4 regions of the Pantoea sp. Z09 genome follow, and region 4 is predicted to be linked to each of the others. Evidence: predicted binding sites of a transcription regulator. Region 4 holds the regulator's gene; each other region holds the start of a gene.
What was found. Region 4 encodes Fur, which represses iron uptake genes when iron is present. Its sites were predicted from a motif close to ATAATAATGAGAACNACTATCAA; they were not measured.

Region 1: the regulator Fur is predicted to act here: its motif matches at 885-907, upstream of MC269_RS10600 (TonB-dependent siderophore receptor).
Region 2: the regulator Fur is predicted to act here: its motif matches at 1,307-1,329, upstream of fhuF (siderophore-iron reductase FhuF).
Region 3: the regulator Fur is predicted to act here: its motif matches at 897-919, upstream of fepD (Fe(3+)-siderophore ABC transporter permease).

The regions. Positions count from the first base shown of each region.
Region 1 is NZ_CP092373.1:2,220,389-2,222,560, reverse strand. It holds gene MC269_RS10600 (TonB-dependent siderophore receptor) at 1-824, opposite strand, end outside; gene treA (alpha,alpha-trehalase TreA) at 990-2,172, opposite strand, start outside.
Region 2 is NZ_CP092373.1:3,313,401-3,315,572, forward strand. It holds gene MC269_RS15830 (diguanylate cyclase) at 116-1,210, shown strand; gene fhuF (siderophore-iron reductase FhuF) at 1,365-2,156, shown strand.
Region 3 is NZ_CP092373.1:3,423,963-3,426,134, reverse strand. It holds gene entS (enterobactin transporter EntS) at 1-821, opposite strand, end outside; gene fepD (Fe(3+)-siderophore ABC transporter permease) at 999-1,955, shown strand; gene fepG (iron-enterobactin ABC transporter permease) at 1,952-2,172, shown strand, end outside.
Region 4 is NZ_CP092373.1:2,739,171-2,741,342, forward strand. It holds gene fldA (flavodoxin FldA) at 118-648, shown strand; gene fur (ferric iron uptake transcriptional regulator) at 1,003-1,446, shown strand; gene MC269_RS13120 (hypothetical protein) at 1,508-1,903, opposite strand; gene glnS (glutamine--tRNA ligase) at 2,140-2,172, opposite strand, start outside.

The sequences.
Region 1 (2,172 bases), 520 kb from region 4:
TTGTGGGCGCTCAGCGCGCCGTCGCCCGGCACCGACCCGTGATAGCCACCCGACGGATCTTTTTGCAAATAGGCGCGCAGCAGCAGCTGCGTATCTTCCGTGGGCTGCCACATCAGCTGCGGCATCAGCGCATACTTCTCCTCGCGCGTGTGGTCATACTGGGTATCGCTGTTGCGCGTCATGCCGGTCAGGCGAAACGCCCACTGGTCGTTGATGGCGTTGGCATAGTCGAACGCCGCGCCGCGCGCGTCGTGGTTGCCCGCCGACAGCCGGAAGTGTCCCGTTTCGCTGAACTGCGGACGGCGCGTGGTCTGGTTCACCAGCCCGCCCGGCACCGTCTGGCCGTAGAGCGCGGACGAGGGGCCTTTGATTACGTCGACGCGCTCCAGAAACCAGGGGTCGACCTGCAGCACGTTATAGCTGCCGCCGTCGCTCATCAGGCGCAGGCCGTCGAGAAAGGTGTTATCGACGTCGCCGCCGTGGAAGCCGCGCAGCGAAATCGTATCGTAGCGCGTCGCCGCGCCGCCGAAGTTGGTAAACACCCCTGGCGTATAGTTCAGCACCTGATTGAGATCGATCGCGCCCTGATCGTCTATCTGCTGGCGGGTAATCACCGACACCGACTGCGGCGTCGTCACCAGCGAACGATCGCTTTTGGTGGCGCCCGCGCTGGTGGTGGCGAGGTAGCCCTGCGTCGGGCTGTCCGCGCGATCCTGCGGCGAAGCGGTGACCATAAGCGTCTCAGCCGCCAGGCTGGCGGCGGGCAGCGCGATCGCCAGCGCGCACAGCAGCGCGCAGCGGTGAGGGGTAAACGGCAGCGTCATGTCCTGTCCTTGTTTGGGCCGCAAAACGGGCGCGGCGGATAAATAGTAAAGATTCTCAAAATCAGAGTGAGAATTATTATCAATATGTGAAAAATGTTTCAAGCGTTGTGACAGGAGAGGAGTCTGAAAAAAGGGGCGAAGGGAGAACCCTTCGCCTGAGGGAGGTTATTTCGTGGTGGCCGAAGCCTGAGGAATATCCTGCGCGCTGTTACAGGTTTTCTCTTTCGGACAGTATTTGTCGAGCAGCATCAGCGTCACGCCGTTGGTCCAGCCGAAGCCGTCCTGCAGCGGATATTCGCCACCGCCGCCGCCGCCGAGGTTCGGCCCGTCGACCACATACTTCTCAACCAGCTTGTGCTCTTTGTCGTAGGTGGTCTGCACGTTCTGCAGGAAGCGCAGGCCGACCTGCTGCGCCAGCTGCGGCTTGTTGTAGTGCTCCAGACCTTCCACCGCTACCCACTGCAGCGGCGCCCAGCCGTTTGGCGCATCCCACTGCTGGCCGTTGTTCACCGTAGTGGTGAGCAGACCGCCCGCCTTCAGCAGCTGTTTCTCTACCGCCGAGGCGGTGCGATCGGCCTGCTTGTCGCTGGCCAGCTGCATATAGAGCGGGAAGAGCGCCGCGGCGGTCAGCTGCGGGCTGGCCTGGCGCGTCTTGCTGTCGTAGTCGGCGTACCAGCCCTGTTTCTCATCCCACAGGTAGCGATTCACCGCCGCCTGGCGCTTCTCCGCCCGATCCGCGAACTGCTTCGCCTTATCCTGCTGCTTGTCAAGGCGATACCCGTTGGCCAGCGTCTTCTCCAGGTGGAACATCAGGCTGTTAAGATCGACCGGCGCCAGCTGAGTGGTGCGAATTGAGGCCAGATTGTGCGCGTCGCTGAACCAGCGCGAGCTGAAGTCCCAGCCGGAGGCCGCGCCGGCGCGCAGGTCACGGTACAGTTCGCCTTTGTCACGCTGCGGCGCTTTCTTCGCGGTATTGACGTCATCCAGCCAGGATTCGGTGCGCGGCGCGTCGCGCGCGTCCCAGTAGCGGTTGAGCACCGTGCCGTCCGCCAGCTTGATCACGCGCTTGCTCGCCTGACCAGCGGCAACGCTGTCGCTGTCTGCCATCCAGTAGTCATACTCTTTTTGCAGCTGCGGCAGATATTTGCGGTAGGCCGCGTCGCCCTCGTGCGTCGCCAGCAGATCGATCATCAGGCTAAAGAAGGGCGGCTGCGAGCGGCTGAGGTAGTAACTGCGGTTGCCGTTGGGGATGTGGCCGTAGGTATCCAGCTCCCAGGCGAAGTTATCCACCATATCCTGCACGCGATCCCAGTGGCCGCTCTCGGCCAGGCCGAGCATGGTGAAATAG
Region 2 (2,172 bases), 570 kb from region 4:
AGATTGCGGCCGATAACACCTTTTATAACACAGCAAATTTGCTCATTGTCCGGCAGAATAATTTAACTCCGCCGGAATGCGCTTTGATATTTCAGGGCCGTTTCGAGTATTAATAATGAAATTACAATCTTACGATGAATTGAAACACAGCAAATATCAGCTATCGCTGATGCTATTCCTGTTTTTAAATGTCGCCGTATCGTTTTTTTGCCTGATCCCTTTTACCGGCAGCCCAGGAGCGGAAATGTCGTTGCCGGTTATTATTATCGCCTTGTTTAGCAGCACCACCTTAATTGCGAGTTTAATCAGGCCCAAACGGAAATTGCCTTTATTAAATCCTGTGGCCCTGCTGCTCGGCGCACTGTGGGCCTGGCATATTGACCATCGCTACCATCAGGTTTTCTATTTCGACGGCAGCTTTTTGATTATTAGCCTGCTGAGCGTCTTTTTTATCAGCGCTATCGCCCTGAGTGATTATCTGACGGCGTTTTGTCTGCACATCACGCCGCCGGTGGTGACGGTGCTGCTGCTGGATCGCGGCGAGCATCTGGCGATGCTGCTGCTGACCATCTCTCTGCCGCTGATCGGCTTTTCCCTGCAGCACCTGATGCGCCGCCGCGTCGACCACTTTACCCGCCGACTGATGCGCCAGCTCTATGAAGAGAAAGAGACCTTCAGCGATCTCAGCATGCTCGACCCGCTGACCGGCCTCTATAACCGCCGCGGCCTGAAAAACCGGCTGGACAATATTCTGGAAAATCACGCCGGCAGCCACTTTGTACTGCTACTGGATATCGACCACTTTAAGGCCTACAACGACAACTACGGCCACGCCATGGGCGACCAGGCGCTGGCGCGCGTCTCAGTGGCGATCCGCGACGCGGTGCGCTCGCGCGATGTGGTGGTGCGCTACGGCGGCGAGGAGTTTCTGGTGCTGATGACCAACGTCAACGCCTCTATCGCCATGAAGCTGGCGGAGCGCATCCGCCAGTACGTGCTCGATCTGGAGATCCCCCATCGCTTCAGCGAAAAGGTCTCTACCCACGTCACCGTCAGCGCCGGCATCGCGCCGATTTTCGACGATGAATTCGATCAGGCGGTCGCCAACGCCGATCGCGCGCTGTACGTGGCGAAAAACCAGGGCCGCAACACCATTCTCGCCTGGGAGGATCTGCCGAAAACCCTGCCAGTGGAAAGCGAAGCGCACTAAATTCTGGCTCAGCGAAGGCGGCGCCACGCCCTTTCGCTGAGCGCGGCCAGCAGCTGAACCCCACACCCCGCTGCGCTAAAAACAGCCGACTTGTGAATAGAACTAAGAACGATTATCATTCTTTCTTCTCCTTTTCCAGGGCGCGTGAACCAGCATGTCGACCATCAGGCAGCACCCGCAACGCTTTCAGCAGTCTCAGCCGATCTTTATGCAGCGCGATCGCACGCTGGCCTGCGCGCTGCGCGACCTGATGCGCGAGCAGCGCAGCTATATGCTGGAAACCATCCACCTTGATGAAACCGCCCCCGCCGACGCCCTGACGCTGGCCGACTGGTCGCGCCCGGAACAGTTCCCCGCGCTGGCGCAGCGCTACAGCGACTACCTCTATCGTCAGCATCCCGACGCGGTGCAGGAAGCAAAGCCGGTGCAGTCGCTCTGGGCGCAGTGGTATTTTGGCCTGCTGCTGCCGCCGCTGATGCTGGCGCTGCTGGCGGAATCGCGCCCGCTCGACTGCTCGCCGCAGCATATTCGCGTGCAGTTTCATGAGAAGGGCTACCCCTGCGCCTTCTGGATCGATGCGCACGAAGATGAAGAGGCGCGCTATCTCAACGCGCCGCAGCGTATCGACCGCCTGATCCAGCAGCATCTGATCCCAGTGGTCAACGCCATCGCGCAGCATGGCGGCATCAACGCCAGGCTGATCTGGAATAATATGGGCTTCTCTTTTCACTGGTTCCTCGGCGAGCTGAAAACCCTGCTGGACGACGACACCCTGTTGCAGCTGGAGCAGGCGCTGTTTTTCACCAGCCGCCTGCTGGACGGCAGCGATAACCCACTCTATCGCACCATGCTGCCGCGCGACGGCGAGATGGTGCGGCGCAGCTGCTGCCAGCGCTACCGCATTCCCGACGTGGAACGCTGCGGCAACTGCACCCTCAGCGTATAAAAGCGCCGCCCGACGC
Region 3 (2,172 bases), 680 kb from region 4:
CCCAGCGCCGCGCCGAGCGGCACGGCGGCGTACATCAGGCCGAGTTCGTTGAGGCTGACCTGCCAGTGCGGCGCCAGCGCCGGATAGAGCACGCGTACCGCGCTCGCCAGCGTCACCAGCGCGCCAATCAGCGCCGCCATGCCGACCAGCGGCGCGGTAAACAGAAACTGCACGCCGCTGGCGAGCGCCCGCAGCGGATGCTCGCGCGGCTGAGGCGGCGGCGGCATCAGCGGCAGCCGCAGCAGGGTTAACACGGTGAGCAGCGTGCCGAAGGCGGCGAGGCCGTAGTTCCACGCCGCGCCGCCGTGCGCCAGCACCAGACCGCCGACCGCGGGCGAGAGAATGGCGCCGAAGCGCACCGTCAGCATGGTGATGGCGCCCGCCTGCATCAGGTTCTCCCGTCCCACCAGCGCCGGCGTGGCCGCCAGCAGCGCGGTGACGCCAATTGCGCCGAAAAAGCCGTCCCACAGGCCGAGCAGGAAAACCGCGGCGACCGACGGGGTCGGCAGCGAGGCGTTGATCGCCAGCGCTACGAAGCCGAGGCCGCAGGTGGAGCGCGCAATCAGGATCAGGCGCTTGCGCTCATAGCGATCCGCCAGCACGCCGCCGGTGAGCAGCCCGACAAACATGCCCGCGCCCGCCAGGGTAACGGCCAGCCCGACCAGCGCGGGCGAGCGGGTCAGCTGCTGGATCTGCACCGGCACGGCAATCGCCAGCATGCCGAGTGCGACGATAGAGATAAAGCGGGCGATAAAGACGGCGCGAAAAGCGGGATGGGTCTTCAACAGGCTGAGATCGATCAGATGGGAGGGTTTGTTCATTTGTTCGCCTTTTGCTGCGGTTTTCCTCGTTATGGTCGAGGCGAATCATGGTAACATACAAAAATACGAGTAATAACGATAATAAGTATCATTATCAAATTGACGCGCCCGCGGCGTCAGTGAACAGTGAAGGTTCGGAACGTTATGCGCCAACTCACCGTAATAGCCGCCTCAGGGATGCTGCTGTTGCTCTTGATCGCGCTCAGCCTGATGCTCGGCGCCAAATCGATCCCCATTCATACTCTCTCTCTTGCTCTGACCAGCCACTGCGACAGCGCCGACTGCGTTATCCTGCGCGAAGCGCGTCTGCCGCGCACCCTCGCTGGCCTGCTGGCGGGCAGCGCGCTGGGACTGGCGGGCGCGCTGATGCAGAGCCTGACGCGCAATCCGCTCGCCGATCCCGGCATTCTCGGCGTCAACGCGGGCGCTGGCTTCGCCGTGGTGCTGGGTATCGCGCTGTTCGGCGCGGATTCGCCCGCTGACTGGCTCGGCTTCGCCTTCGGCGGCGCGCTGCTGGCGTCGCTGCTGGTGGCGCTGACCGGCGCGCTGGGCGGCGGCCGGGTCAATCCGGTGCGGCTGACGCTGGCGGGCGTGGCGCTGGGCGCGGTGCTGGAAGGGCTGACCTCCGGGCTCTCTCTGCTTAATCCTGATATTTACGATCATCTACGCTTCTGGCACAGCGGCTCGCTCGATATCCGCAGCTTTGCCGTGCTGCGCGCCACCTGGCCGGCGGTGGCGGTCGGCGCGCTGATCGCGCTGCTGCTGTCGCGCGCGCTTAACAGCCTGAGCATGGGCGGCGATCTGGCAACAGCGCTCGGCACGCGCGTGGCGCGCACCCAGCTGCTGGGGCTGCTGGCTATCGCCCTGTTAAGCGGTGCCGCCACCGCCGCCGTTGGCCCTATCGCGTTTGTCGGGCTGATGACGCCCCATCTGGCGCGCTGGCTGTGGGGCAACGATCACCGCTGGATGCTGCCGGGCACGCTGCTGATCACCCCTTGCCTGCTGCTGGCGGCCGATATTCTGGGGCGGGTGATGGTGCCCGGCGAGCTGCGCGTGTCGGTGGTCACCGCGCTGCTCGGCGCGCCGATGCTGATTGTGCTGGTGCGTCGCAAACTGGGGAGAGGGCAGATATGAGCCGGGCGACGATGCAGGCCATCTGGCTGCTGGCGGCCTGCGCGCTGCTGGCGTTTTTCGGCGTGACGCGCGGCGCGCTGCCGATTTCGGGCGCGCAGCTGTGGCAGTTATTCACCGGCGAGGCGGCGCGCAACGTGCAGCTGATCGTGCTGGAGTGGCGGCTGCCGCGCGTGGCGATGGCGCTGCTGATCGGCGCGGCGCTGGGCGTCAGCGGCGC
Region 4 (2,172 bases):
AGAAGCAAATGGCGCGCCTTTTCAAGTTCCGCCCCGTTGCCCGCTCTGCTATCATTCGCTTAATTGTGCGCTCTGCGCATGCATCTCATTATCAGGATTTAAGAGGTTATTGATCCCATGGCAATCGTAGGCATCTTCTTCGGCAGCGATACCGGCAACACCGAAAACATTGCAAAAATGATCCAGAAACAACTGGGCAAAGACGTTGCGGAAGTGCATGACATTGCCAAAAGCACGAAAGAAGATCTGGAAGCGTTCGACATCCTGCTGCTGGGCATTCCCACCTGGTATTACGGCGAAGCGCAGTGCGACTGGGACGATTTCTTCCCGACGCTGGAGGAGATCGACTTCAACGGCAAGCTGGTGGCGCTTTTCGGCTGCGGCGACCAGGAAGACTACGCGGAATATTTCTGCGACGCGATGGGCACCATTCGCGACATTATCGAGCCAAACGGCGCGGTAATCGTCGGTCACTGGCCGACCGAAGGCTACCACTTCGAAGCCTCTAAAGGCCTGGCGGACGACAAGCATTTCCTCGGCCTGGCCATCGATGAAGATCGTCAGCCAGAGCTGACCAGCCAGCGCGTCGACGCCTGGGTAAAACAGATCTATGACGAGCTGCAGCTGCAGGCGATCATCGAAGCCTGATTACCCACATACTCAATGTGGGCGCTGGCTCACATTGAGTTAAAGGTTTTTCCTATAGAAATAATAGCTACAGATTTTTAACTTTTACCGCTGTTTCTGTACAATACCCACATCGGTTATCTGCTTATTTCTTCCGCGAGGTCAGGAAGTTAGCGAGATGATAACGAACCTCCTGCATTTCTCCGCCCGGCGCCGTTACGCATTTCCTTACAGCCCGTGTTGATTTCAGGCGTTTCCCTCGGTTTTCATTTCAATGCTTCGCCTCTATAATGAGACGCAAATGAGAATAGACACCGAACGACATTCAAGGCAAGGCGCCTCAAGTAACCAGCAAAGTAACAGGACACTATCCGCATGACTGACAACAACACCGCATTAAAGAAGGCTGGCCTGAAAGTCACGCTGCCCAGACTTAAAATTCTGGAAGTGCTTCAGGAACCTCAGTGCCATCACGTCAGCGCGGAAGATCTTTATAAACGCCTGATCGATATGGGCGAAGAGATTGGTCTGGCGACCGTTTATCGCGTACTCAACCAGTTTGACGATGCGGGCATTGTGACGCGTCACAACTTTGAAGGCGGGAAATCGGTTTTCGAACTGACCCAGCAGCATCACCACGATCACCTGATCTGCCTCGACTGCGGTAAAGTGATCGAGTTCAGCGACGAATCGATCGAAGCGCGTCAGCGCGACATCGCCACCCGCCACGGCATCAAGCTGACCAACCATAGCCTCTATCTCTATGGCCACTGCGCGCTGGGCGATTGCCGCGAAGACGACACGCTCCACGACCAGTAATATGTGCTATGCAGTAATGCTAAAAGCCGGTATGCATACCGGCTTTTTTTATGGGTGGCGGTCAGGCGACCAGGGTTTCGTGCAGGTAGCGCCAGCGAGGAATGGAGGTGCTGCAGTCGAGGATCGCCAGCGCGATACGCGTTTGATCGCTGCCGTTCATCATCTGCAGTTCGCGATACTGGATAGTCACCTCATCTTTTTGCTGCGAGATCACCGCGTGTTCGCTGGTGGCAATGCGCATGCCTTCGCGCTTCCCCTGCAGCTGACGAAACAGCTCTTCGGTCTGATTCAGGTCGAGCTGCCTGCCCTGCGGCGTGACCATGCGGAAATCGGGATGAAAATGGGAGAGCAGCAGGTGGAAAGTGTCATCTTCGCCTGACGGCTGGTTAAACATACGTTCGATCAGCTGATGTAAAACCACCACGCTGTGTTTTGCTTCCTGACCAAGAGCCGTCATTTGTTATCCTTTATCTGCCCGCATAGCCTCTTTAGAGAGCGGATAGCCTACCTGAAAAAATGAAATTCACATCTGGAAATTGATTAATTTTCATTAACTCAGATAACTGCCAGACTGGTCCGACAAGTTATTATTATCGCCTGTAGCATAAAAACATGCCGGTTCCCTTATGGCAGCCATAAAAAAGGGCGATTGCTCGCCCTGTTATCATTTTATGATGCGGTTAACGCAAAAATTTAATCGCCGATTTTCGCCCAGGTGTCGCGCAG